Regions from separate parts of the Pseudoalteromonas sp. ABV4_021 genome, predicted to be linked through region 1. Evidence: predicted binding sites of a transcription regulator. Region 1 holds the regulator's gene; each other region holds the start of a gene.
What was found. The regulator FliA, encoded in region 1, starts transcription of late flagellar genes. The targets are predictions, from matches to a motif close to CTAAAGNTNNNNNNNNNNNNGCCGATA.
Positions count from the first base shown of each region.

Region 2: a site for FliA is predicted at 4,193-4,219, ahead of pomA (flagellar motor protein PomA). Genes of this name have one in related genera too.
Region 3: a site for FliA is predicted at 2,672-2,698, ahead of ACXAFE_RS01095 (DUF5610 domain-containing protein). Genes of this name have one in related genera too.
Region 4: a site for FliA is predicted at 3,100-3,126, ahead of ACXAFE_RS03815 (flagellin N-terminal helical domain-containing protein). Genes of this name have one in related genera too.

Region 1 is NZ_JBSWVB010000001.1:970,020-975,881, reverse strand. It holds gene ACXAFE_RS04610 (chemotaxis protein CheA) at 1-1,393, opposite strand, end outside; gene ACXAFE_RS04605 (protein phosphatase CheZ) at 1,408-2,181, opposite strand; gene cheY (chemotaxis response regulator CheY) at 2,198-2,581, opposite strand; gene ACXAFE_RS04595 (RNA polymerase sigma factor FliA) at 2,632-3,348, opposite strand; gene ACXAFE_RS04590 (MinD/ParA family ATP-binding protein) at 3,357-4,214, opposite strand; gene flhF (flagellar biosynthesis protein FlhF) at 4,207-5,589, opposite strand; gene flhA (flagellar biosynthesis protein FlhA) at 5,611-5,862, opposite strand, start outside.
Region 2 is NZ_JBSWVB010000001.1:2,178,342-2,184,203, reverse strand. It holds gene ACXAFE_RS10180 (diguanylate cyclase domain-containing protein) at 1-772, shown strand, start outside; gene dxs (1-deoxy-D-xylulose-5-phosphate synthase) at 844-2,709, opposite strand; gene ispA ((2E,6E)-farnesyl diphosphate synthase) at 2,779-3,636, opposite strand; gene xseB (exodeoxyribonuclease VII small subunit) at 3,678-3,911, opposite strand; gene pomA (flagellar motor protein PomA) at 4,331-5,092, shown strand; gene ACXAFE_RS10155 (flagellar motor protein MotB) at 5,096-5,862, shown strand, end outside.
Region 3 is NZ_JBSWVB010000001.1:223,938-229,799, forward strand. It holds gene ACXAFE_RS01080 (acyl-CoA desaturase) at 1-525, opposite strand, end outside; gene fabR (HTH-type transcriptional repressor FabR) at 653-1,273, shown strand; gene trmA (tRNA (uridine(54)-C5)-methyltransferase TrmA) at 1,296-2,393, opposite strand; gene ACXAFE_RS01095 (DUF5610 domain-containing protein) at 2,714-3,844, shown strand; gene murI (glutamate racemase) at 3,913-4,674, shown strand; gene ACXAFE_RS01105 (RNA recognition motif domain-containing protein) at 4,664-5,131, opposite strand; rRNA gene ACXAFE_RS01110 (16S ribosomal RNA) at 5,834-5,862, shown strand, end outside.
Region 4 is NZ_JBSWVB010000001.1:811,258-817,119, forward strand. It holds gene ACXAFE_RS03800 (flagellin N-terminal helical domain-containing protein) at 8-823, shown strand; gene ACXAFE_RS03805 (flagellin N-terminal helical domain-containing protein) at 1,155-1,973, shown strand; gene ACXAFE_RS03810 (flagellin domain-containing protein) at 2,187-3,005, shown strand; gene ACXAFE_RS03815 (flagellin N-terminal helical domain-containing protein) at 3,212-4,027, shown strand; gene ACXAFE_RS03820 (flagellar protein FlaG) at 4,138-4,539, shown strand; gene fliD (flagellar filament capping protein FliD) at 4,552-5,862, shown strand, end outside.

The sequences.
Region 1 (5,862 bases):
CCACCGAGTTACGTACAAGGTGAACTAGCGGATCTGCAAGTGCCTCAACAAGGTTTTTATCTAAATCTGTTTCTTCACCAACTAACTGTAAATTAATTTCTTTTTTCAAGCTGCGAGCTAAGTCGCGTACAACGCGGGGGAAACGGCCAAATACCTTTTTGATTGGCTGCATCCGGGTTTTCATTACCGCGCCTTGTAAGTCTGCGGTCACCACATCTAAGTTAGAAATGGCTTTACCCATACTTTCATTGCTAACGTTAGCACCTAAGCTGACAAGTCGATTTCGAACCAATACCAGTTCACCGACCATGTTCATGATTTGGTCAAGGCGTTTGGTGTCAACACGCACTGTCGTTTCAGCCGGTGGGGCTGCCGGTTTAGCTGGGGCTTTACTTGGCGCTGCAGCTGGCTTGGCTGCACTTGGCGCAGCAGGCTTAGCAGCTGCTGGTTTTGGCTCTGGCGCTTTTGGTTTTGCCGGCGTTGGCTTAGCTGCAGGAGGTGGTGTTGGCGTTGCCGGTTTTGCCGCTGCCGCATCAGTATTAAATGATTTTTCAGCAGTGCTTGGCGCACTGCCCTTACCATGAAGCTCATCAAGTAGGGCTTCGAACTCATCTTCGGTAATGTCTTCATCGTCACCCGATGAAGCCGCAGGAGCTGCACTTTCTGGCGCACTCGTCTCAGACGCGCCACCAAATGAACCAGCCCCATGTAATTCGTCTAGTAAGTTTTCAAATTCATCATCAGTGATTTCATCAGAGTCGCTACTTTCACTCGCTTCTGGCGCTGCATTAGAGGCTGGGCCATTACCAGAGCCGTGTAACTCATCTAACAGGCTTTCAAATTCTTCTTCTGTGATATCGTCAACGCTATCGCCAGAAGATTGTACTTCATCACTTGGCGCATCAGCATCAAATAAAACATCACCGAACGGGTCTTCTTCGACTACTTCTGGTTCGACTATTTCTTCTGCTGGCGCTTCGGCTATAGGTGCTTCATCTGCACTTTCAGGCTGACTAAGTCTATGTAGTTCTGCCAATAGCTGCGGATCAGCAGGATCGGGCTGAGCGCGATTTTGAATGTGAGCAAACATTTCATTGATGGTATCAAGCGCCTGTAAAATCACATCCATTAATTCAGGAGTAACTCTGCGTTGGCCTTGTCGTAAAACATCGAAAATATTTTCTGCGCCGTGACATGCATCAACTAGCTCTGTCATAGACAAGAAGCCAGCGCCCCCTTTTACGGTATGAAACCCTCTAAATATCGCATTCAGTAAATCAGCATCTTCTGGATTATTTTCCAGTTCAACTAACTGTTCTGAGAGCAACTCTAAGATTTCACCGGCTTCGACTAAAAAGTCTTGTAAAATATCTTCATCGACATCAAAGCTCATGCATTTTTCTCCGATTAGAAGCCCAAACTAGACAGCAGATCGTCTACTTCATCTTGACCTGAAACCACATCTTCACGTGATTCAGCATTTATAATTGGACCTTCAGCTACTTGGTCTAATTCACCATCAGCAACCATTTGTTGTTCTTGTTGTATTGTCGTTTCAGGCGATTCATCATGTTCTACAGGTGTGCCAAACACGGTTAACATATGAATCAGGCTATCTTCGACTTCGCGGACAAGCTCGATTACACGTCTAATAACTTGACCTGTGAGGTCCTGATAACCCTGGGCCATGAGCACTTCTGTCATTAATGCATTTAATTTATCAGAATTTGTTTTTGCTTCATCCATAAAGCCGTTTAGCTCATGACATAACACTTTAAACTCACCAACTTTAAGATCTCGCGACATTAATTTGTCCCATTTGGGCTTAATATTGTTGAGACCTGTTTGCAAGTTATCGGCAATAGGCAGCGATGCTTCAACGGCGTCCATCGTTGTATTCGCAGCTTGCTCTGTCATTTCCATAACATAATTGAGACGTTCTTTTGCGTCAGGAATAGACTCAGTTGTTAACGCCGATAAAGTGGTATCAAGTTGAAAATTTTTCAATGAATCATGCAGTTGACGAGTTAGTTTGCCTACCTCACCAAATAATTCATCTTGCTCAATTGCCGTAACTTGCTTTAGCAGCTCTTGCGCTTGTTGTTGCTCATCGTTTTCAAGAAACGCAACTAGCTGCTTAGCTTGTTCTAAGGTAATTTGAGGCGCAGCACTTGCTGACATAAACCTCTCCTTCCCGTTAGCCTAAACGCTCAAAAACTTTATCAAGCTTTGTTTTAAGCGTTGCTGCTGTAAATGGTTTAACGATATAACCGTTTACACCTGCTTGCGCTGCAGCAATGATCTGCTCTTTTTTGGCTTCCGCAGTTACCATTAGTACCGGTATGTGTTTTAGACTGTCATCCGCGCGAATCGCGCGTAGCAAATCTATACCTTGCATACCTGGCATATTCCAATCCGTAACTACAAAGTCAAACTCTTGGTTTTGCAGCATTGGTAGCGCAGTGCTACCGTCGTCTGCTTCTTGCACGTTTGTGAAACCAAGATCTCTTAACAGGTTTTTAATGATTCTTCTCATCGTTGAAAAGTCGTCAACTACAAGAATTTTCATGTTTTTATCCAAAATATCCTCCAGTGAGGTATGCACCTAATTGTTTACTTACTACTTTTATTCTATATCCAGTCATGGACTTTTGCTTTAAGGCGCACCATGGCCTGACTATGTATTTGGCTCACTCTCGATTCACTCACTTCAAGAATCAGCCCAATTTCTTTTAAATTCATTTCATCATTGTAGTAAAGTGACAGCACTAACGCTTCTCTTTCTGGCAAAGTTTGTATTGCCTCTACTAACGCTTTATTAAATTTATCCTGTTGAATATCAACTAATGGATTTTGCTCTTTATTGCCGAGCCCTGCGTCGATGACATCTTCATCAACACCGAGATCTTCAATGCCGATAATTTTACCATTGCTTATATCCCTTAGAATATGATGGTACTCATCTAACGTAATATCAAGTTTTTCAGCTACTTCACTGTCTTTTGGTTCACGTCCGAGTGATGATTCTAACTGATTTATGACCGCGGCGACTTCACGGGCGTTTTTATGTACTGAGCGAGGTACCCAGTCTCCTTTACGCGTTTCATCGATTATTGCACCGCGAATACGAATACCCGCATAGGTTTCAAAGCTCGCACCTTTACTGCCATCAAAGTTCTTAGCAGCCTCAATTAGTCCTATCATGCCCGCCTGAATGAGGTCTTCGACGATAACGCTCGCCGGCAGACGCGCTAAAATATGGTAGGCAATGCGTTTAACCAACGGCGTATGCTGTTCGACAAGTTGCGATAATTGATTTTGATTAGCATAGGCAGCGGTTCTTTTCATAGGCGTTCCTAATTACTAACCAGTTTCTCAATGAAAAACTCTAGGTGTCCTGACGGCTGATTTGGAATTGGCCAGCTCGCCGCTTTAGTCGCAAGTGCTTTGAACGCAATTGCTGCAGGCGATTTTGGAAATACGTCGACAATGGTTTTTTGTTTACGAATCGCTTTTCGAATATTTTCATCAAATGGAACTGTTGCGACTAGCTCAAGCGATACATCTAAAAAGCGGTCAGTTACTTTTGATAACTTTGCGAAAAGCTCTTGGCCTTCTTTTAAGCTGCGTACCATGTTCGCAACTATTTTAAATTTATATACACCGTGCTCACGACTTAACACTTTAATCAGTGCATAAGCATCGGTTATTGACGTTGGTTCATCACACACAACAACAAGCACATCTTGTGAAGCGCGCGAAAAACTAAGCACCATATCTGAAATACCGGCCGCGGTGTCAACAACTAATACATCGTAGTGTGAGTCTAATTCGCCAAAAGCGCGAATAAGGCCAGCGTGTTCTGAAGGCGTTAATTCCACCATGTTTTGAGAGCCAGATGTCGCAGGTACGATTTTCATACCGTACGGCCCTTCAACTAAAATATCTTCAAGGTCACATTCACCTGAAAGCACGTGAGAAAGATTACGTTCTACGCGCAAACCCAGCATTACGTCACAGTTTGCTAAACCCAAATCGGCATCGAGGACCAGTACTTTTTGGCCTTGCTGGGCCATGGCGATTGCCATGTTTAGAGAGACATTAGTTTTACCAACTCCCCCTTTACCTCCAGTTACCGCAATTACTTTTACAGCCTTGTTATTGTTTGTCATTTTCCGCAGGCCACTAGCTTGATCTAATTCTGGGTTAATCATACATTCCTACTGCTTGATGCGCCATGCTTGATGCACGTCTTGCTTGCGCGTTTGTTCGTTTTGCATACAACTGCTGAGCTTTGCTGACCAATTTTTCCGCATTTGCCACACGAATGTCCTCTGGTACACGCTGCCCATTGGTAAGATAGCCTATTGGCAGACGATTTTGAATGGCTACACTGATAATTTCACCTAAACTTAGACATTCATCAAGTTTTGTGAAGATACAACCACTTAACTGTACCTGTTTGAACTGTTTTATCGCCTCTTGCTGTACTTCAAGCTGTGCTGTTGAACTTAACACAAGGTAACTGCGAATATCTACTCGGCTATTGCGCATTAAGGTGTTGAGTTGCTCAGTCAAACGTATATCTCGTTGGCTCATTCCCGCTGTATCAATTAATACTAGACGCTTATTTCTTAAATGATAAAGAATTTCAGTGAGTTCTTCTGCATTTTTAACTTGCTTTACCGGGCAGCCAATAATGCGACCATAAGTCGATAATTGCTCATATGCGCCAATACGATAGGTATCTGTTGTGATTAGCGCGATATTGTTGGCGCCAAATTTTTGTGCGCCAAGTGCAGCTAGCTTTGCAACTGTAGTGGTTTTACCTACACCAGTAGGACCAACTAGCGCATATACGCCACCACGACGCAAAATCTCATTATTTGCAGTGTATAGCTGTTTGCTCAGCATATTAAGCGTTTCTTGCCATGCTTGACGCGGTGCTACGTCATCTGGAATAAAACACGCAAGCTGGTCAGCTACTGCTTCACTGATGCCCATACCTTTCAAACGGTCGAGTAAAAGAGCACGAGTTGGGTCACGGCGTGCCATATCTTCATTCATTAAGCCTGATAGTTGGTGCTCAAGTAACTGTCTGATCGATGCCATTTCATCGCGCATGGCTTGCATTTCATCAAGCGACTGAGCTTGGTTGCCATAACTGCCTTGTTGCTTTGGCTTAGCAAAGCTATCTAGGGCATCTTGCTGTGTCGATGTGAGTGAATCATCGTCATCAAACCAATTACGAGGTTGCTTTGGCTCAGGTGCTTTATCAAATTGAGGTGATTTTTTCGCTTGACGCTCAAGTAATGCCGATAAACTGTCTGCTACCGCTGCTTGTTTTTCAGGGGTCGCCGTTTGTGGTTTTGGCTTAACAAAATTATTACTAAAACGAGGCTTTTCTTCGCTTAACTTAGGCGCTGCTGGTGCAGCTGGCACTGACTTTTCATAATCAACAGCTGCCACAATTTCAACACCATCAGCCATGCGCTTATTTGACATGATAACCGCATCAGGACCTAGCTCATGCTTTACTTCATTCAATGCACTGCGCATATCTTTTGCAAAAAAACGTTTAATTTTCATGTGACACCTCGTCTCTACTTATCACTGTTGACCGACTGAGCAAACAATTTTTATCTGTTTTTCTTCAGGTACTTCCTGATATGACATCACGCGCAAACCCGGTAGGCTGTGTTTCACAAATCGCGATAACACGCTGCGCAACATACCTGATGTCAACAGTATTGAAGGTTCACCTGCCATTTCCTGGTTTTGATGCGCATCGCCGAGAGAATTTTGTAGTCTTTCTGCGAGCCCTGGCTCAATGCCAGCACCTTCGTCACCTGCACTTTGAAG
Region 2 (5,862 bases), 1.2 Mb from region 1:
TGTGTTTCTGTTTTATCGCAATCAAGAGCGTCGTAAGCAAGAAGAACTAGAACGCTTAGTTGAAACGCGCACACAGGCGCTTATTTCAGCGAATGAGCAACTTAATAAAGCCAATGACAGGCTAAAACTGGTAAGTCACTCAGATGAGCTTACAGGCCTTCGCAGTCGTCGCTTCTTATTTGATCAACTACCGAAAGACATCGAGCATTTCCAAAGTAACCGCGAAAGCCTTGAAATTCAGGGTAAATGTATGGCACTGCTGATTTTGAACTTAGACAAGTTTAGCCGTGTAAACGATGTGTTTGGTTCGTTTGCTGGCGATAACTGTTTACAGCAAATTGCGTCCTTGCTGACAGAGCAGGTACAAGGTGCCGACTATGTGGTACGTTGGAGTGGCGACGAGTTTTTGATTTTACTAAGGGATATGCAAAAGAGCGCTGTACATCAGTTTGCGCGCAGTATTAGTCATCAGCTTGCTGGGCAAAACTTTGTTATGCCTGATGGCCGTAAAACAAAACTAACAGGCTCGGTTGGTTGGGCATTTTATCCGCTACCGTTGCTAGGCGGGCAAATTATTAGCTGGGAAACATCCATTAAAATTGCCGATATTGCACTGCAAAAAGCAAAGGCGAAAAAACCGGGCAGTGTCGCTTATTTTAGCTTTTCAGATAATATCGATGCGTTTGAATTTGAAGACAGTGAACGTGTTGCTCAGCAGTTAGAATCGTTATTAGATTCAGAGCAAGCTAAACTGCATATTTCTGAGATATAAAATAGGTAAGTGAGAACATTTAGAATTCAGATTTCAGAAAGTTGCTGAAACCTGAATTCTTAAGGAATGCGCTATTTGGCTAAGTACGCTTCGATACTCTTTTGAATACCGTCAGCGTCAAGGCCAAGCTCTTGATGGATCTCTTGCTGCGTACCGTGTTTAATAAACACATCAGGTAAGCCTAAGTTAAGTACCGGTATGCTTAACTTTTCTGCCATCACAAATTCGTTCACAGCAGAACCTGCGCCGCCCATAAGCGCGTTATCTTCAATGGTAACTAACGTCCTGTGAGAAGCTGCAAGCTGTTTAATTGCCGTTTCGTCAAGTGGCTTAACAAAACGCATATCAAGTAGTGTCGCGTTAAGCGCTTCAGCCACTTGCTTTGCTTCGTCAAGCAAGGTGCCAAAGCTTAAAATGGCTGTGTCCTTACCTTCACGAATAACCTTAGCTTTACCAATCTCAAGTGCGCTCATCGCATCATTTGGCATAATGTCGCCTGCGCTGCCGCGAGGGTAACGTACCGCACTTGGTCCTTGATGCAGATGGCCGGTGTAAAGCATTTGACGACATTCGTCTAAATCACTTGGTGCCATTATCACCATATTTGGAATACAGCGCATATAGCTTAAGTCGTATGCACCTTGGTGAGTTTCACCGTCTGCACCTACCACGCCAGCGCGGTCGATGGCAAACATTACTGGTAAATTTTGCAATGCTACATCGTGGATAAGTTGATCGTAACCACGTTGTAAAAAGCTTGAGTAAATCGCCACAACTGGGGTAAGCCCTTCACAGGCTAAGCCTGCACCTAAGGTTACTGCGTGTTGTTCAGCAATTGCCGCATCATAATATTGGCTTGGGAACTCTTTTGAAAATCGCACCATGCCTGAACCTTCACGCATCGCAGGCGTAATTGCCATAAGTTTCGGGTCTTTTGCGGCCATATCGCATAACCAATCGCCAAATACTTTTGAGAAAGTAGGTGCGCTTGGTTTTGACTTTGGTAAGCTGGTTTCGCTTGGGTCAAACTTTGGTACGCCGTGGTAGCCAATTGGATCAGCTTCTGCTGGTTTATAGCCTTTACCTTTTTGAGTGCGTACGTGAAGTAATTGCGGGCCCTTTAAGTTACGCATATTACGTAAGGTGTCGGTTAGCATGCCAACATCATGGCCATCAATTGGCCCAATGTAGTTAAAGCCTAACTCTTCAAAAAACGTACCTGGGATCACCATACCTTTAAGGTGCTCTTCCATACGACTTGCCAGCTCTTTTACCGGTGGCATGCCTGACAGTAGCTTTTTACCGCCTTCACGAATGTTGGTATAAAAGCTACCTGACAGAATACGCGCAAAGTGGTTGTTGAGCGCACCTACGTTTTCTGAAATCGACATTTCGTTGTCGTTTAGAATGACCAGCATATCGGGGTTTAAGTCACCGGCGTGATTCATTGCTTCAAATGCCATACCCGCGGTAATCGCACCATCACCAATAACGGCAACGACTTTACGGTCTTGGCCTTCTTTTTCAGACGCCAGTGCCATACCAAGTGCCGCAGAAATTGAGGTACTTGAATGGCCTACGCTAAAGGTATCGTATTCACTTTCTTCACGGAAAGGAAACGGGTGCAAACCATCTTTTTGGCGAATGGTATGCATTTGCTCACGGCGACCAGTTAAAATTTTATGTGGATACGCCTGATGGCCAACATCCCAAATCAAACGGTCAAATGGTGTGTTATATACGTAATGCAACGCCACAGTTAGCTCAACGGTGCCAAGACCTGAGGCGAGGTGCCCACTACTTTGTGATACCGAGTTAAGTAAGTACTCTCTCAGTTCATCGCTTAGCTCAGCCAAGTTTTGCTGCGGTATTTCGCGCAGTTGCTCTGGCGTATTCGCTAAGCTTAATAATGGATACTTGCTACTATCAAATGTCATGATGTTTTAAATTCTATCCTAAAAATGAGTCGCCAATTTATTGTTATCGCTTATTTGGCATACTAGGGATCAGTGATCTCTAGCAATTATATATTCTGCAATCGCTTTGAGTCGACCTGTATCGGCATCTATTTCAGACAAAGCGTCAATTGCTTGGTTCACAAGATTTCGCGCTTTATCTTTTGCGCCTTCAATACCGAGTAAAGCAGGGTAGGTTGCTTTGTTGGCTTCGATGTCTGATCCTTGTGGTTTACCTAAGGTGTGGGTATCACCTTCAACATCAAGAATGTCGTCTTGAACTTGGAATGCAAGGCCAATTGCTTCAGCATAGCGTGCTAGTGCCGCAATTTCTAATTCGTTGGCATTACCGGCAAGAGCGCCCATTTTAATTGCCGATTTTAGCAATGCACCGGTTTTTAATTTATGTACTTGCTCAAGTTGAGTTAGGGTAATTACCGAATCGGTTGCCGCAATATCAAGTGCTTGTCCGCCACACATACCTAATAATCCAGACGCATTTGCTAACGTGTTCACGATTTTTAGCTGGTTGTTAACAGTAGTGCCATTGAATTGTGATTCAGTAATGGTTTCAAATGCTAAACACTGCAGTGCATCGCCGACTAAAATTGCAGTCGCTTCATCGTAGGCAATGTGACATGTTGGTCTGCCGCGGCGCAGTTCATCATCATCCATCGCTGGCAGGTCATCGTGTACTAACGAATAGCTATGAATACACTCAATTGCGCATGCAATTCGGTCTAGGTCGGCGTTGTCGGCGTTAAATAATTCACCTGTTAGGTAAACCAAAATCGGTCGTAAACGTTTTCCACCATTTAATAAACTGTAGCGACATGCGGCTACGAGTTTTTCATCCGTGTGATGTGACGCTGTGCTCAGCGCACTCAAATTTTCTTCAATGCGCGGCAAATACGCAGAGATTATAGAGTCGACAGAATTCAATGGAACGCCTATTGGTTAAAATCCACAAGTTGGGCATTGTCATTTTGCCCCATCAAGATTTGCACTTTTTGTTGTGCTTGCTCAAGCTTTTGTGATGAAGCTGAGGCGAGGGCAATACCACGCTCAAATTGCTTTAACGCTGTTTCGAGAGGCAAATCACCGTGTTCCATTTCAGTTACAATTGTTGAAAGTTCTGAAATGGCTTCTTCGAAGCTTAAATTTTCAGGCTTTTTGCTCGCCATAAGTTACCTGCCACGCAAAGTAAAAAAGAATTGGCTAATTTTATGGTTATTGCCGCGCTAATTCAATTTAACTTGCTAAATAACCTAACGAATGTGCTTTAACGCTTTGTTTTACTCCTATTTGAGCTAAATTAATTTGTTAAAGGTTGGGTTAGAGCGCATAAATTTGTGATAAATGCGGCTAAACTTTATTGCTAGCAGTATTAAGGTGATTCTGTCTGGGGCGGACATCATGCCACTGTTTTTACTGAACGCTAAGTTGATGTATGCAAAATAAATTACTAATACTTTGCTAGCGCTTGCCGATAAATAAAAGTAAATTATTATAATAGTTACGGTATCTTGTCTTCACGCAAGCATATTGAGCCTCAAATTTAAAACCCAAATTTGGTTTATAAGTATTACAACTGGGAGTCAAAGTGGATTTAGCAACGGTTATAGGCATTGTCGGTGCAATCGGTTTCATTGTGATGGCAATGGTCATGGGTGGTGATATTGGCATGTTTGTCGATGTGCCCTCAGTACTCATTGTATTTTGTGGTTCATTATTTGTTGTACTCTCTAACTACACTATGGGGCAATTTTTTGGCATAGGTAAAGTCGCCGGTAAGGCCTTTATGTTTAAAATTGAAGCGCCAGAAGAACTTATCGAAAAATCAGTAGAGCTGGCAGATGCAGCCCGTAAAGGCGGCTTTTTAGCACTAGAAGAAGCTGATATCCCTAACCCTTTTATGCGTAAAGGCATTGATATGCTAGTGGATGGTCATGACGCTGATGTAGTGCGTGCCACATTGCAAAAAGATATTAGTTTAACCACAACACGTCATGAGGCTGGCGCTGGATTGTTTAAAGCATTGGGTGATGTTGCGCCCGCGATGGGCATGATTGGTACCTTGATTGGTCTGGTAGCCATGTTATCGAACATGGATGACCCAAAAGCCATCGGTCCAGCAATGGCGGTTGCTTTACTTACAACACTTTATGGTGCATTCCTTGCGAACGTAATCGCCATTCCAATTCAAGCTAAATTAGAAAACCGTAAAGACGAAGAGCAACTCAATCAGCGCTTAATTTTAGACGCTATTTTAGGTATTCAAGATGGCCAAAATCCAAAAGTGATCGAAGGTATTTTGAAAAACTATTTAGCAGAGTCTAAACGCCAAGTGGATACTGAGGGGTAGACGATGTCGGACGAAGCAGAAGAGTGTAAATGCCCGCCCCCCGGATTACCGGCGTGGATGGGCACCTTTGCTGATTTAATGTCGCTATTAATGTGCTTCTTTGTATTGTTATTAGCTTTCTCAGAAATGGATGTACTGAAGTTTAAGCAGATTGCAGGCTCGATGAAGTTTGCATTTGGTGTACAAAATAAGATTGAAGTTAAAGACATTCCAAAAGGTACTAGCGTTATTGCTATGGAGTTTCGTCCAGGTAAGCCCGACCCAACGCCGATAGAAACAATTCAGCAGCAAACCGTTGAGATGACTCAGCAAATGCTTGAATTTCAAGCCGGTGAAGAAGACAGTGCAGGTGGTAGGCAAGAGCAACGCGGTAATCGCCGAGGTGGCGAATCGGCAAGTACCTCTAAACAGACCGCCAGTGAAGCGCAGCAAGAAAAAACCAACGAGCTACTTAAAAAAATCGCGCAGCAGCTGGAGCAACAAATTATTGATGGCGCAATTGAATTAGAATCGCTCGGTCAGCAAATTGTGATCCGTATTCGGGAAAATGGCTCGTTTCCATCGGGTAGTGCATTTTTACAGCCACAGTTTAAGCCGATTATTCAAGAAATAGCGGCGTTACTAAATGATGTGCCCGGCGAAATCACGGTATCGGGTCATACCGATGATTTTCAAGTGAGCAACGAGCTTTACACTAATAATTGGGATCTTTCTGCTAAGCGCGCTGTTGCGGTAGCAACGGAAATGCAAAAAGTACCGTCGTTTGACAA
Region 3 (5,862 bases), 750 kb from region 1:
ACCAAACACCAGACCGAGCACTAGAGGGATACCAAAGTTGGTAATAAGGGTAAGTGCCAAATAATATTTATGTTGCCACATCACAATACGATTTTTTTGTAAATCTCGGCAGTTTGAGTAGTCGTTGTACCTATGTGCTTGATATTCGCGCAGCATCCAACCAATGTGGCTGTACCAAAACCCGCGAGTCGCTGCGTAAGGGTCGTGTTCAGCGTCATCAACTTTGCCATGATGTAAGCGGTGATCTGAACTCCAATGTAACGCGCTGTTTTGAATTGAGAACGCACCGCCGATCGCAAAAATAAACTCAATCACGGCATGGGCTTCATAAGTTTTGTGCGCCCATAAACGGTGATAACCGGCAGTAATTGATAAACCGCAATAAAACATACATGCAATAAATGCGATCCAGTTTGCGCTACTGTAGCCATAGGCTAGACCGTACCAAGGCACGATGGTAACAGCAGCTAAAAAGGTGATGGTAAAAAAGAGGGTATTAAGCCAAATAATCGGTGGTTTTTTCATTCTTAAAAATCTCAGCGTACACTTGTACGCTAAAATAGTTTTATATGGCCTTTTTATCAAGTGAATTCGACAAAATTCATAAATATTTTTTCTGTGGTAAACTGCGTGCAAATTAGATGGGGGACGTATGTCGGGTATTCGCGCACAACAAAAAGAAAAGACAAGACAGGCTTTAATTGCAGCGGCTTTTAACCAGCTGAGTGCGGAGCATAGCTTCTCTAATTTAAGTTTACGTGAGGTCGCACGCGAAGCGGGAATAGCACCTACGTCTTTTTATCGCCATTTTAAAGATATGAATGAGCTTGGGTTAACCTTAGTTGATGAGGCAGGCTTGATGTTGCGTCAATTGATGCGTCAGGCTCGCCGCCGTATTGAAAGCGGTGGCAGTATTATCAATATATCTGTGTTGACGTTTATGGAGTTTATTGATGAGTCGAGTAACCAGTTCCGTTTATTATTACGAGAGCGTTCGGGTACCTCAAAAGCTTTCAGGGCGGCAGTTGCTCGTGAAATTAAGCACTTTATTCTCGAACTCGCGCATTATTTAGAAAATGAGACTGGTTGTGATGCTAATCACGCGTATATTCAAGCAGAAGCAATGGTTACGTTAGTATTTAACGCAGGCGCTGAAGCGCTTGATCTCACCAAACCACAGCGTGAGCAACTTACCGAGCGCATTATTTGGCAATTGCGTTATATTGCTAAAGGGGCATCAAGCTATACCAAAGAAAAAAAAGCAGCTAAATAGCTGCTTTTTTATGATGAATTTTTTACTTGCGCGTTAGAAATACGCCGGATTCGATATGATGGGTATACGGGAACTGATCAAAAATGGCAAAACGCGCGATTTTATGAGTTTGCGTTAATTGTTGTAGATCTCTTTCCAGCGTATCTGGGTTACATGAAATATAGATAATGTTGTCATACCCTTGCACTAAATCAGTGGTGTCTTTATCTAAACCTGCACGAGGCGGATCGACTAAAATACTTTGACAGTTGTAACTTTTAAGGTCGATACCGTTTAAGCGTGAAAACTCTTTTTCACCATTCATTGCCATAGTGAACTCTTCACTCGACATACGGATTATATCGAGGTTGTCGATTTTGTTTTCGGCAATATTAAATTGTGCGGACTTAACCGATGACTTGGAAATTTCGGTGGCGAGTATGCGATTAAAGCTTGGCGCTAACGCAATTGAAAAGTTACCGTTACCACAATAAAGTTCTAGTAGATCATTATTTAGAGGTTTTGAGACATCGATTGCCCATTCGAGCATTTGCTCGTTTAGCTTGGCGTTTGGCTGAGTAAAGCTATTTTCAACTTGTTGATAAACAAGTTCACGATTATCTACATTCAGCTTTTCGATGACATATTCTTCACCAAGCGCAATTTTTTGCTTGCGAGCTCGGCCAATAAAATCGATATCGAACTCTTCTTTTAGTAACGCTTTTAGCTTATTTGCCTCGTTTACCCATTCGTCATCAAGTTGCTTGTGATAAATTAAGCTAACAAGAATTTGTCCGCTTAGTGTCGACAAATAATCAATTTGGAAGAGTTTACGACGTAAAATTTCATTCGGCTTTAGCAGGTCTAACAAACGTGGCATTAATTCACAAATTAATGGTGCTGCAGGATCAAACTGATCAACTCTGATTTTCTCTTTTGTTTCAGGGTCAAACATAATGTGAAACAAATCTTCACCTTCATGCCACACACGAAACTCTGCACGTTGTCTGTAATTTTTTGCTTCAGACGCAAATACTTCTAATTTGGGCGTGTTAAATTGCGCAAATTGTTGGCTGATACGTTGTTCTTTTTCAGCAAGTTGTTCGTCGTATTGTGAAGTGTCTATTTGAATTACAGGCATATGCTTTTTAACCTCTAGTGTGCGAGTCGCGCTATTGTAGGTTGTGGTTTTTCTTTGTCCAGTTATAGCATAGAAAAAATGTGACATACTTATACTGACTCACTTAAATAACGAGTCATTTACGCGAACTTTTTTGATTGTTAATCACGTTATTATTTATCGATTTAGAAGCACTTCATCAGAAAACTTAGCCTTAGCAACATCGAATTACATACTTAACTAAGTGTGTATTACCTTTATATAGGGAGAACGAATAACGCTTAAATTAATGATTTATACTTAAGTTGTCTACTATTTGGTCGATAAGTAGGTATTCTGAAATGGAGGCAATGATTATGAAAGTGGGTGGATTGGGGTATCAACCTGAAAACAAGTATGGTTTTTCTCAAAATAAACCAAACGAAATAGCACAAAACGCATCGTCTAAAGACGTGTTTACCATGTCTCAACGACTAACAATTGCAAGTCAAATCTCGTATCAAAAAATGATGGGGGCAATGCCATTTGAAAGTAAAGTTGAGCCTACCAAGCCTGAAGACTTATTCGATTTTGAAGAAATAGCAAAGAATGTATTATCTTTTGTTAAAGGTGCTATTTTAGGTGCGAAAGCAGATGGAGCAGATAATGACAAGCTTACCAACATGTTTGAGCAAGCACGCAAAGGCGTCGAACAAGGAATTGGTGAGGCTGTTGAGGAATTAAAAGATAGTGAGCTGTATACCGACGAAATTGAGCAAGGCATTGAGAAAAGTCGAGAGTTAATTTTTGACGGTTTGGATGAGTTTGAGCAATCGATATTCAACCCAGAAAAAAAGGGTCCTTCTGATGCCGCTTTTAATGGTCAAAACTTTTATCAGTTAGATAATGGTGCAAGCTTTGAAATTAAAACAGCTGAAGGTGATATTATCAAGCTGACTTATAATAGCCAGTTCAGTTCATCAGAGCAGTTATCATATAACAAGAGCGAAGAAGGCGAGTCGTTGAGTTATTCGTCTTCTCAATCGAGTTCACAAGCTTACTCATTTTCAGTCGAAGGTGATTTGAATGAAGATGAAGTAGCGGCAATTAATGAACTTATGTCAGATTTGCAAGAAGTTAGTAACGAGTTCTTTAATGGCTCGCTTGATGAAGCCTTTGAGCAAGCAAAAAATCTAAACTTGGACTCCCCACAATTGGTGGCTATGTCGATGAACTTGCAGCAAACAGAAGTCAGAGCAAGTGTGCGAGAATATCAAACGACGCAACCCGGTCGAGAAATTGCTAAGCAATTTGAACCAATAAATGAAGGGCTAAAAGAAAGCTATGACAAAGCGAAGCCACTCAATATTGAAAATCAATTGACGCAACTATTAACTTGGTTGAATCAACAGCAGGCCAATAAAGAGAATCTCTTGGATTACAGTACCAGCTTTTTTGAACAGCTAAATCAAAAGCAACAAAAAGAAAGCTAGGCCATCGCTTGTGAATTAAAAAATCTATGGCAAACTACTCGGGTTAATAACGTATTAGGTCGGGTAGTTTGGCTAAACACATTGTTGTATTTGATTCTGGCATTGGTGGCACATCGGTACTTGAACATATTCAAGCGAGTTTACCGAGTGCAAAATTCAGCTATCTTATGGACAACAAATACCTGCCGTACGGAAAACGCTCTTCACAATTTTTAACGCAGCGTATTACTAGTCTGTTAACTCAATTTATCAAAGTAATTGAGCCTGTCGATATATTGGTTGTTGCCTGTAATACAGCCAGCACACAAACATTAGTGCAACTTCGCGCACAATTTGATTTTCCTATCGTAGGCGTTGTACCAGCAATTAAACCAGCTGCAGAGAAATCCTTAAGCAAACGAATTGGCGTATTAGCAACGCCTGCAACAGTTGCAAATGAATACACCGCAACATTGATTGATGATTTTGCAAGAAGCTGTGAAGTTGACTTATATGGTTCCAGCGAACTAGTAAGATTAGCTGAACACAAGTTCTGGTTTAATACATTAGATATGCAAACGTTAGCTCAAGAACTCGATAAATTAGCAATAAACAGTGAAATTGATCATTTAGTTTTGGGGTGTACGCATTTTCCAATTATTGCAAATGAACTTAAACAGTTAATAAAGCATGATTTACAATTACTCGATTCTGGAGAGGCAATTGCGAATCGTGTATCGAGTCTCATTGGCGAGTGTAATGTGGTAGATAATAAGAAGCAGCCGATAGATTATTATGCTACGGCTGCTTTAGAACAGACTAAATTAAAAATCTCCGTGATTAATGATTAACACTATCATCCGAAGAATTATTGTCATCTGACTTTTGTTTCGCTTCACGCACTTTTAAAGTGCGCTGTTGAAACTCTTTATCATTTAATGCCGAGATAATTTTATCGGCATCCTTTTCTGCGACTTCTACAAAACCAAAGCCGCGACGTTTACCAGTATGCTTATCCTTTAATAGGCGAACAGAGAATATTTTCCCGTGTTGTTCAAATAAACTTCTAACAACCGCTTCGTTTGCCTTATAAGGTAAATTACCAACATAAAGTGATTTACTTGCTTCTTTCTTTTCAGTTGCACCATGAGCAGAAAAGCTTGCAAGAACACCACCAATCAAAATGCCTACAGCAATAGCTAAAGATGAACTTGTAAGTACTGATGATAATGCAAAATGAACTACGGCATAGCCGATAAGAGATGCGATAAAAATTATTATTAATGATTTTTGTTGCGATGAACTCATTTTAAAGATTCCGAATTACACAAATTAAACATAAAATTAACAAATGTTCATGCTTATCTTATCTTACTTTGCTCACAAGGCAATAATATCAGAACAAATAAGCGGTAAAATTATTTAAGTTAAGTTTAAAAAGCCCATTAAACAGGCAAAAACGTATAAAAACGAGCTGTTTTGTACGTATTTCACCCAAACGATCCAAAAAACTAAAAAAAGTTTGAAATAGGGGTTGATCCAAATTCGGATCTCTCTATAATGCGCCTCCACCAACACGGGGAACGACGCAGCATAGCAGCGAATCACGAGTTGGTTGAGTCAAGTAAAACTGACTTTTGAAAGTTTTCAAAATAAAAAGAAAATAATCAAAATTAAGTGTTGACAAAAAAATATGAAAGCGTAACATACGCGGCCCTAACAGCGACGAAGCGTCGCGGCAAGTAAAGCACTTGCAGCGTTCTTTAAACAGCCCTGAGCTGAGAACGTAGTTCTTTAACAAATAGAAGCAATCATCTGTGTGGGCACTCGTACAGATTAAGTTCTAACATACGCTTTAAAAGCGTAACAAAATTTAGACTTAATTGAACTGAGTGACCAACGGAAATAAACATAGTTTATTTCAGCACAGTCAATTCGATATCTCATCTCTTGTAGATGGAATATCAAAATCAGAATTCATTGAGTCGGACTTATGTCCAAAAACACTTTTAATTGAAGAGTTTGATCATGGCTCAGAT
Region 4 (5,862 bases), 160 kb from region 1:
GGCTCTCATGGCTTTAAGTGTTAACTCAAATATAATGTCTTTGAATTCTCAAAGACAACTCTCTCGTTCGAGTGAGGCATTATCAACATCATTCCAGCGTTTATCGTCTGGTTTACGTGTAAACAGTGCAGCAGATGATGCGGCAGGTTTACAAATTGGTACACGTTTAAACTCGCAAGTACAGGGTTTGAACCAAGGTGCACGTAATGCGAACGATGGTATTTCACTATCGCAAACAGCAGAAGGTGCGTTAGAAGAAACCTCAAATATGTTGCAACGTATGCGTGTATTGGCAATTCAATCAGCGAATGGTTCAAATACTGATTCGGATCGTGATGCACTGCAAAAAGAATTCACAGAGCTATCTGCTGAGATTGATCGTGTTGCAAGTGATACGAGCTTTGGTGGTGTAAATATTTTAGATGGTACGTACGACACAGACTTCCAAGTTGGTGCGGATGCAAACCAGACTATTACGTTAAAAGTAACGACAAATATGAACTCAACAGGACTTGCGCTTTCTGATGACTCTATCAGTACTGCTGCAGGCGCACAAACAGCTATAGGTGCACTAGATGATGCGTTGTCAACAGTGAACGGTGTACGTGCTGATCTTGGTGCGAAGCAAAACCGTTTTAGTTCGACTATTCGTAACTTAAACAACGTAGCAGAAAATGTAGCAGCATCTAAGTCACGTATCATGGATACAGACTTTGCAGCAGAAAGTGCGGCATTGGCGCGTAACCAAGTATTACAACAGGCTTCAAGCTCAATGTTAGCGCAGGCTAACCAGCAGCCGCAAATTGCGTTGTCATTGCTGTAATAAATAGTAATCGTAATGCTTTTTATAGATCACACTGAGTGGTGTGATCTATAAATATTTGACTGAATAATATCCCTCCCATATACCGTATTCATAGAGCCCAAACTAAACAATTACACCTCTAAACTAGAATAATCAGAACGAATCATGCTTCAAAATTAAAAGCATTTTGTGATTAATTTATTAAAGTAACTCTTTGTTTATTTGTTGGTTATTTTTCTTCTAGTGGCTTACTTGTAAAAATTGATTAAAGAATCTTTTTGACGTGTCGATATCTTAATCAAACGAGTTGTTTGGCGGTAAATACCGCAGATAGAAGAGGGCGAGAATCATGGCTTTATATGTAAATTCAAACATCACATCATTGAACGCACAGCGTCAATTATCAAATTCGACAAATGCGTTAAGCACGTCTTTTCAGCGTTTATCATCAGGTTTACGTGTTAACAGTGCAGCGGACGATGCAGCAGGTCTTCAAATTGGCACACGTTTACAATCGCAAGTAAATGGTGCAAATCAAGGCGCACGTAACGCGAATGATGGTATTTCACTAGCGCAAACAGCAGAAGGTGCACTAGAAGAAACGTCAAACATGTTGCAACGTATGCGTGTTTTATCGATTCAATCGGCGAATGGTTCAAACACAGACTCAGACCGAGATGCACTACAAAAAGAGTTTGCTGAATTATCGGCAGAGATAGACCGTGTAGCAAGTGATACAACGTTTGGTGGTGTAAACATCTTAAATGGTACTTACGATACAGACTATCAAGTAGGACCAGATGCTAACCAAACGATTCAGGTGAAAATTACCACCAACATGAACTCAACGGGTCTTGCACTTTCAGATGATTCAATTAGTACAGCAGCAGGTGCGCAAACAGCGATTACAGCACTAGATGATGCTTTATCAATCGTAAATGGTGTACGAGCTGACTTAGGTGCGAAGCAAAACCGTTTTAGTTCGACTATTCGTAACTTAAACAATGTTTCAGAAAACGTATCGGCGTCAAAATCACGTATCATGGATACGGACTTTGCGGCGGAGAGTGCAGGCCTTGCACGTAATCAGGTGCTACAACAGGCATCAAGCTCAATGTTAGCTCAGGCAAATCAACAGCCACAAATCGCATTATCCCTACTTGGTTAATACTCTCTCCTAATTAACTAAGTTAGTACTCCCTCTCTCATAAGAGTAGCAATATTGCTGCTCTTTTTTTTGTGTGATTTAAAAAAGTACAAAAAAATCACGTGTTTTTGCTAAAGAGTTTATTCCCACTGTCGATATAGTATTTAGTTAAAGAAATTAATTAGATAACAGTTCTTTTTGAGCACAATTGCTCAGAACTAGAGGGTGAATATTATGGCACTATATGTAAATTCAAACGTCACATCATTGAACGCACAGCGTCAATTATCAAATTCAACAAATGCGTTAAGCACGTCTTTTCAGCGTTTATCATCAGGTTTACGTATTAACAGTGCGGCAGATGATGCGGCGGGCTTACAAATTGGTACACGTTTACAATCGCAAGTAAATGGTGCAAATCAAGGCGCACGTAACGCGAATGATGGTATTTCACTATCGCAAACAGCAGAAGGTGCACTAGAAGAAACATCAAACATGCTGCAGCGTATGCGTGTTCTGGCAATTCAATCAGCGAATGGTTCAAATACAGCATCAGATCGCGCAGCACTACAAAAAGAATTTTCTGAACTGTCGAGTGAAATCGACCGTGTTGCTACAGATACAACGTTTGGTGGTGTAAATATTTTAGATGGAACATTTACAGCTGATTTCCAAGTTGGTCCAGATGCGAACCAAGTGATCAATGTTGCTATCGCAACAAGCATGGGGGCTACAGGTTTAGCTGTTAATGATGACACAATTGCGACTGCATCCCAGGCTCAGACAGCGATTACAGCAATTGATGACGCATTGTCTACAGTAAACGGAATACGTGCAGATCTCGGTGCGAAGCAAAACCGTTTTAGTTCGACGATTCGTAACTTGAACAATATTTCTGAAAATGTGTCAGCATCTAAGTCACGTATTATGGATACGGATTTTGCGGCTGAAAGTGCAAGTCTTGCGCGTAATCAGGTGTTACAACAAGCATCAAGCTCAATGTTAGCGCAGGCAAATCAACAGCCACAAATCGCATTATCCCTACTTGGTTAATATTCTCTCCTAATTAACTAAGTTAGTACTCCCTCTCATACAAAAACGGTCAAATGGCCGTTTTTTATTTTTTGTTAAAAAGTTTAAAAAAAAGCTAAAGGGTTTTAGGTGGCCGCCGATAACTAAGATGGGACAGAAAACTATCTGTAGCTTACTCTCTCTCTTGCTACTGATAGTTCCTATGTTAATTATTATTGGAGGCTCTCATGGCTTTAAGTGTTAACTCAAATATAATGTCTTTGAATTCTCAAAGACAACTCTCTCGTTCGAGTGAGGCATTATCAACATCATTCCAGCGTTTATCGTCTGGTTTACGTGTAAACAGTGCGGCAGATGATGCGGCAGGTTTACAAATTGGTACTCGTTTAAACGCGCAGGTACAAGGTTTAAACCAAGGTGCACGTAACGCAAACGATGGTATTTCACTATCGCAAACAGCAGAAGGTGCGTTAGAAGAAACCTCAAATATGTTGCAACGTATGCGTGTATTGGCAATTCAATCAGCGAATGGTTCAAATACAGCATCTGACCGCGCAGCGCTGCAAAAAGAATTTTCTGAACTGTCGAGCGAGATTGACCGCGTAGCTACAGATACGAGCTTTGGTGGTGTGAATATCTTAGATGGTTCATTTACCGCAGCGTTCCAAGTGGGTGCAGACGCAAGTCAAACGATTACAGTAAGTATTGGTACTAGTATGGGCGCAACAGGTCTTGCATTAAATGATGATACTATTGCAACAGCTTCACAAGCACAAACAGCAATTACCGCTCTTGATGATGCGTTGTCAACAGTGAACGGTGTACGTGCTGATCTTGGTGCGAAACAAAACCGTTTTAGTTCGACTATTCGTAATTTAAACAACGTAGCAGAAAATGTAGCAGCGTCTAAGTCACGTATTATGGATACAGACTTTGCAGCAGAAAGTGCGGCATTGGCGCGTAACCAAGTATTACAACAGGCTTCAAGCTCAATGCTAGCGCAGGCTAATCAGCAGCCGCAAATAGCGTTGTCACTGCTGTAACTCAGGTAAGGTGAGGTTGCCCTCACTTTACAGAAATGTAAGTAAGCTTTAAGCACGTTATAGGGCTATAATTGTGTTTAAAGCTGCTCATTCCAAACTTTGGAGTTGCTATGAATTTAAGTGATATTTCAATGACGGCCAATCCAATCCGTGACCCTGTAGATGCCGTTAACCAAGATACAATGGTCAAGCCTAAGAATGATGTTGAGGCTAAGGATAAAAGTGTTATCGAAGAGGTACCTACACCTCTATCTGATGACGAATTGGCGCAAACCTTGCTTGAAACTATTGATAAAGTAAGGCAATTTGCTCAATTGCAATCAAAAAATGTCGATTTTTCAATCGAACGTTTTGATGGACTATCAGTGGTTGTGGTCTCTGATTCACAAACACAGGAAGTGTTAAGGCAGATCCCATCAGAAGAAATGATTGAAGTATCGAAAAAGATTGAACAGTTGCAAACAGAAATCCTAGGCGCGAGCTCAGGTATGTTATTTGATAAAAAAGTGTAATTGAGGTGATTTATGGCTGGTATTACAGCGGCAGGTGTTGGCTCAGGTCTTGATCTCGAAACGATAATAAAAACAACGCTTCTTGCTGAGAAAGAGCCTAAAGAGCAACAATTAAATAAACGTGAAATTCAATATGCAACTGAGCTATCTGGTGTTGGTACGTTTAAATCGGCGTTAGACAACTTTAATTCTGCTTTGGCTGAACTAGCTAAAGAAGAAACTTTTACTGCACGCACGGTGAGTTTTAAAAACGGCCTTGAAGAAGATAAGCAGGCGTTTGAGATTTTTGCTAGTTCGACTGTTCAATCGGGTGAGTTTGCTATTGAGGTGCAAGCCCTTGCTCAAGGCTCAAAACTTAAATCAGCTGCGCTAGGTAGTGCGACAGATCCGGTAGGAAGCGGCAACTTAACATTTGCAGCAGGCGGAAATAGTTTTTCGATTGCAGTTGATGCAGCTGATACTTTAGAAGATATTCGTGAGAAAATTAATGCTGCAGGCGATAATTTTGGTGTCAGTGCTAACATTATTAACTCAGATGCCGGTGCTGTTCTTACATTTAACTCAGATGTGACCGGTGACGGTAATTCACTTACAGTAACTGCGGATGATGATTCGCTTGCTTCTATTGCAACATCTGCACCTACAGCCGCTGCGGGTCTTACCGAGACACAAGCAGCGGGAAACGCACGAGCGTTGATAAATGGCCAACTTGTCACTGATAGTGATAATAAGTTATCAGATAAAATTCAGGGCACGGTCATTACCCTTAAAGAAACAACAACAGGCGCAGAAACGGTTACTATTGGTGTTGACCAATCTGAAGCAAAAGAAAAACTGAAAGGGTTTGTTGATGCATATAACGAGCTTAAATCACAGTTAGACGGATTATCTGATCCTGAAAATGGATTACTTGCAGCTGATGGCAGTATTCGAATTGTGGAACAGCAATTGCAGAGAATGTTTACAGGTGAAATATCTGGTACAAATACTAATGTTAAATCACTTTATGATTTAGGTATTACCTTTGACCGTGAAGGTAAAATGGAAATTTCGAGTATTGCACTGGGAACTAATCCAAGTGGCACAGAACGTTTTGAGTCAGCCTTATCTGATAATTTTTCAGAAGTTCAAAGTTTATTTGTTGGTGATACAGCTCTTGGTAAGCAGGTTAACGATTATGTTGAATTGTTTACTGGTAAAAAGGGCTCGCTAGTTGAACGTGAGACCACATTAAACGAATCAATGGAAGACATTACGATAGAGCGGGAAAAACTGGAAGTCAGGCTCGATGAGTTAGAAGCGTCGTTGCGAAGCCAATATGCA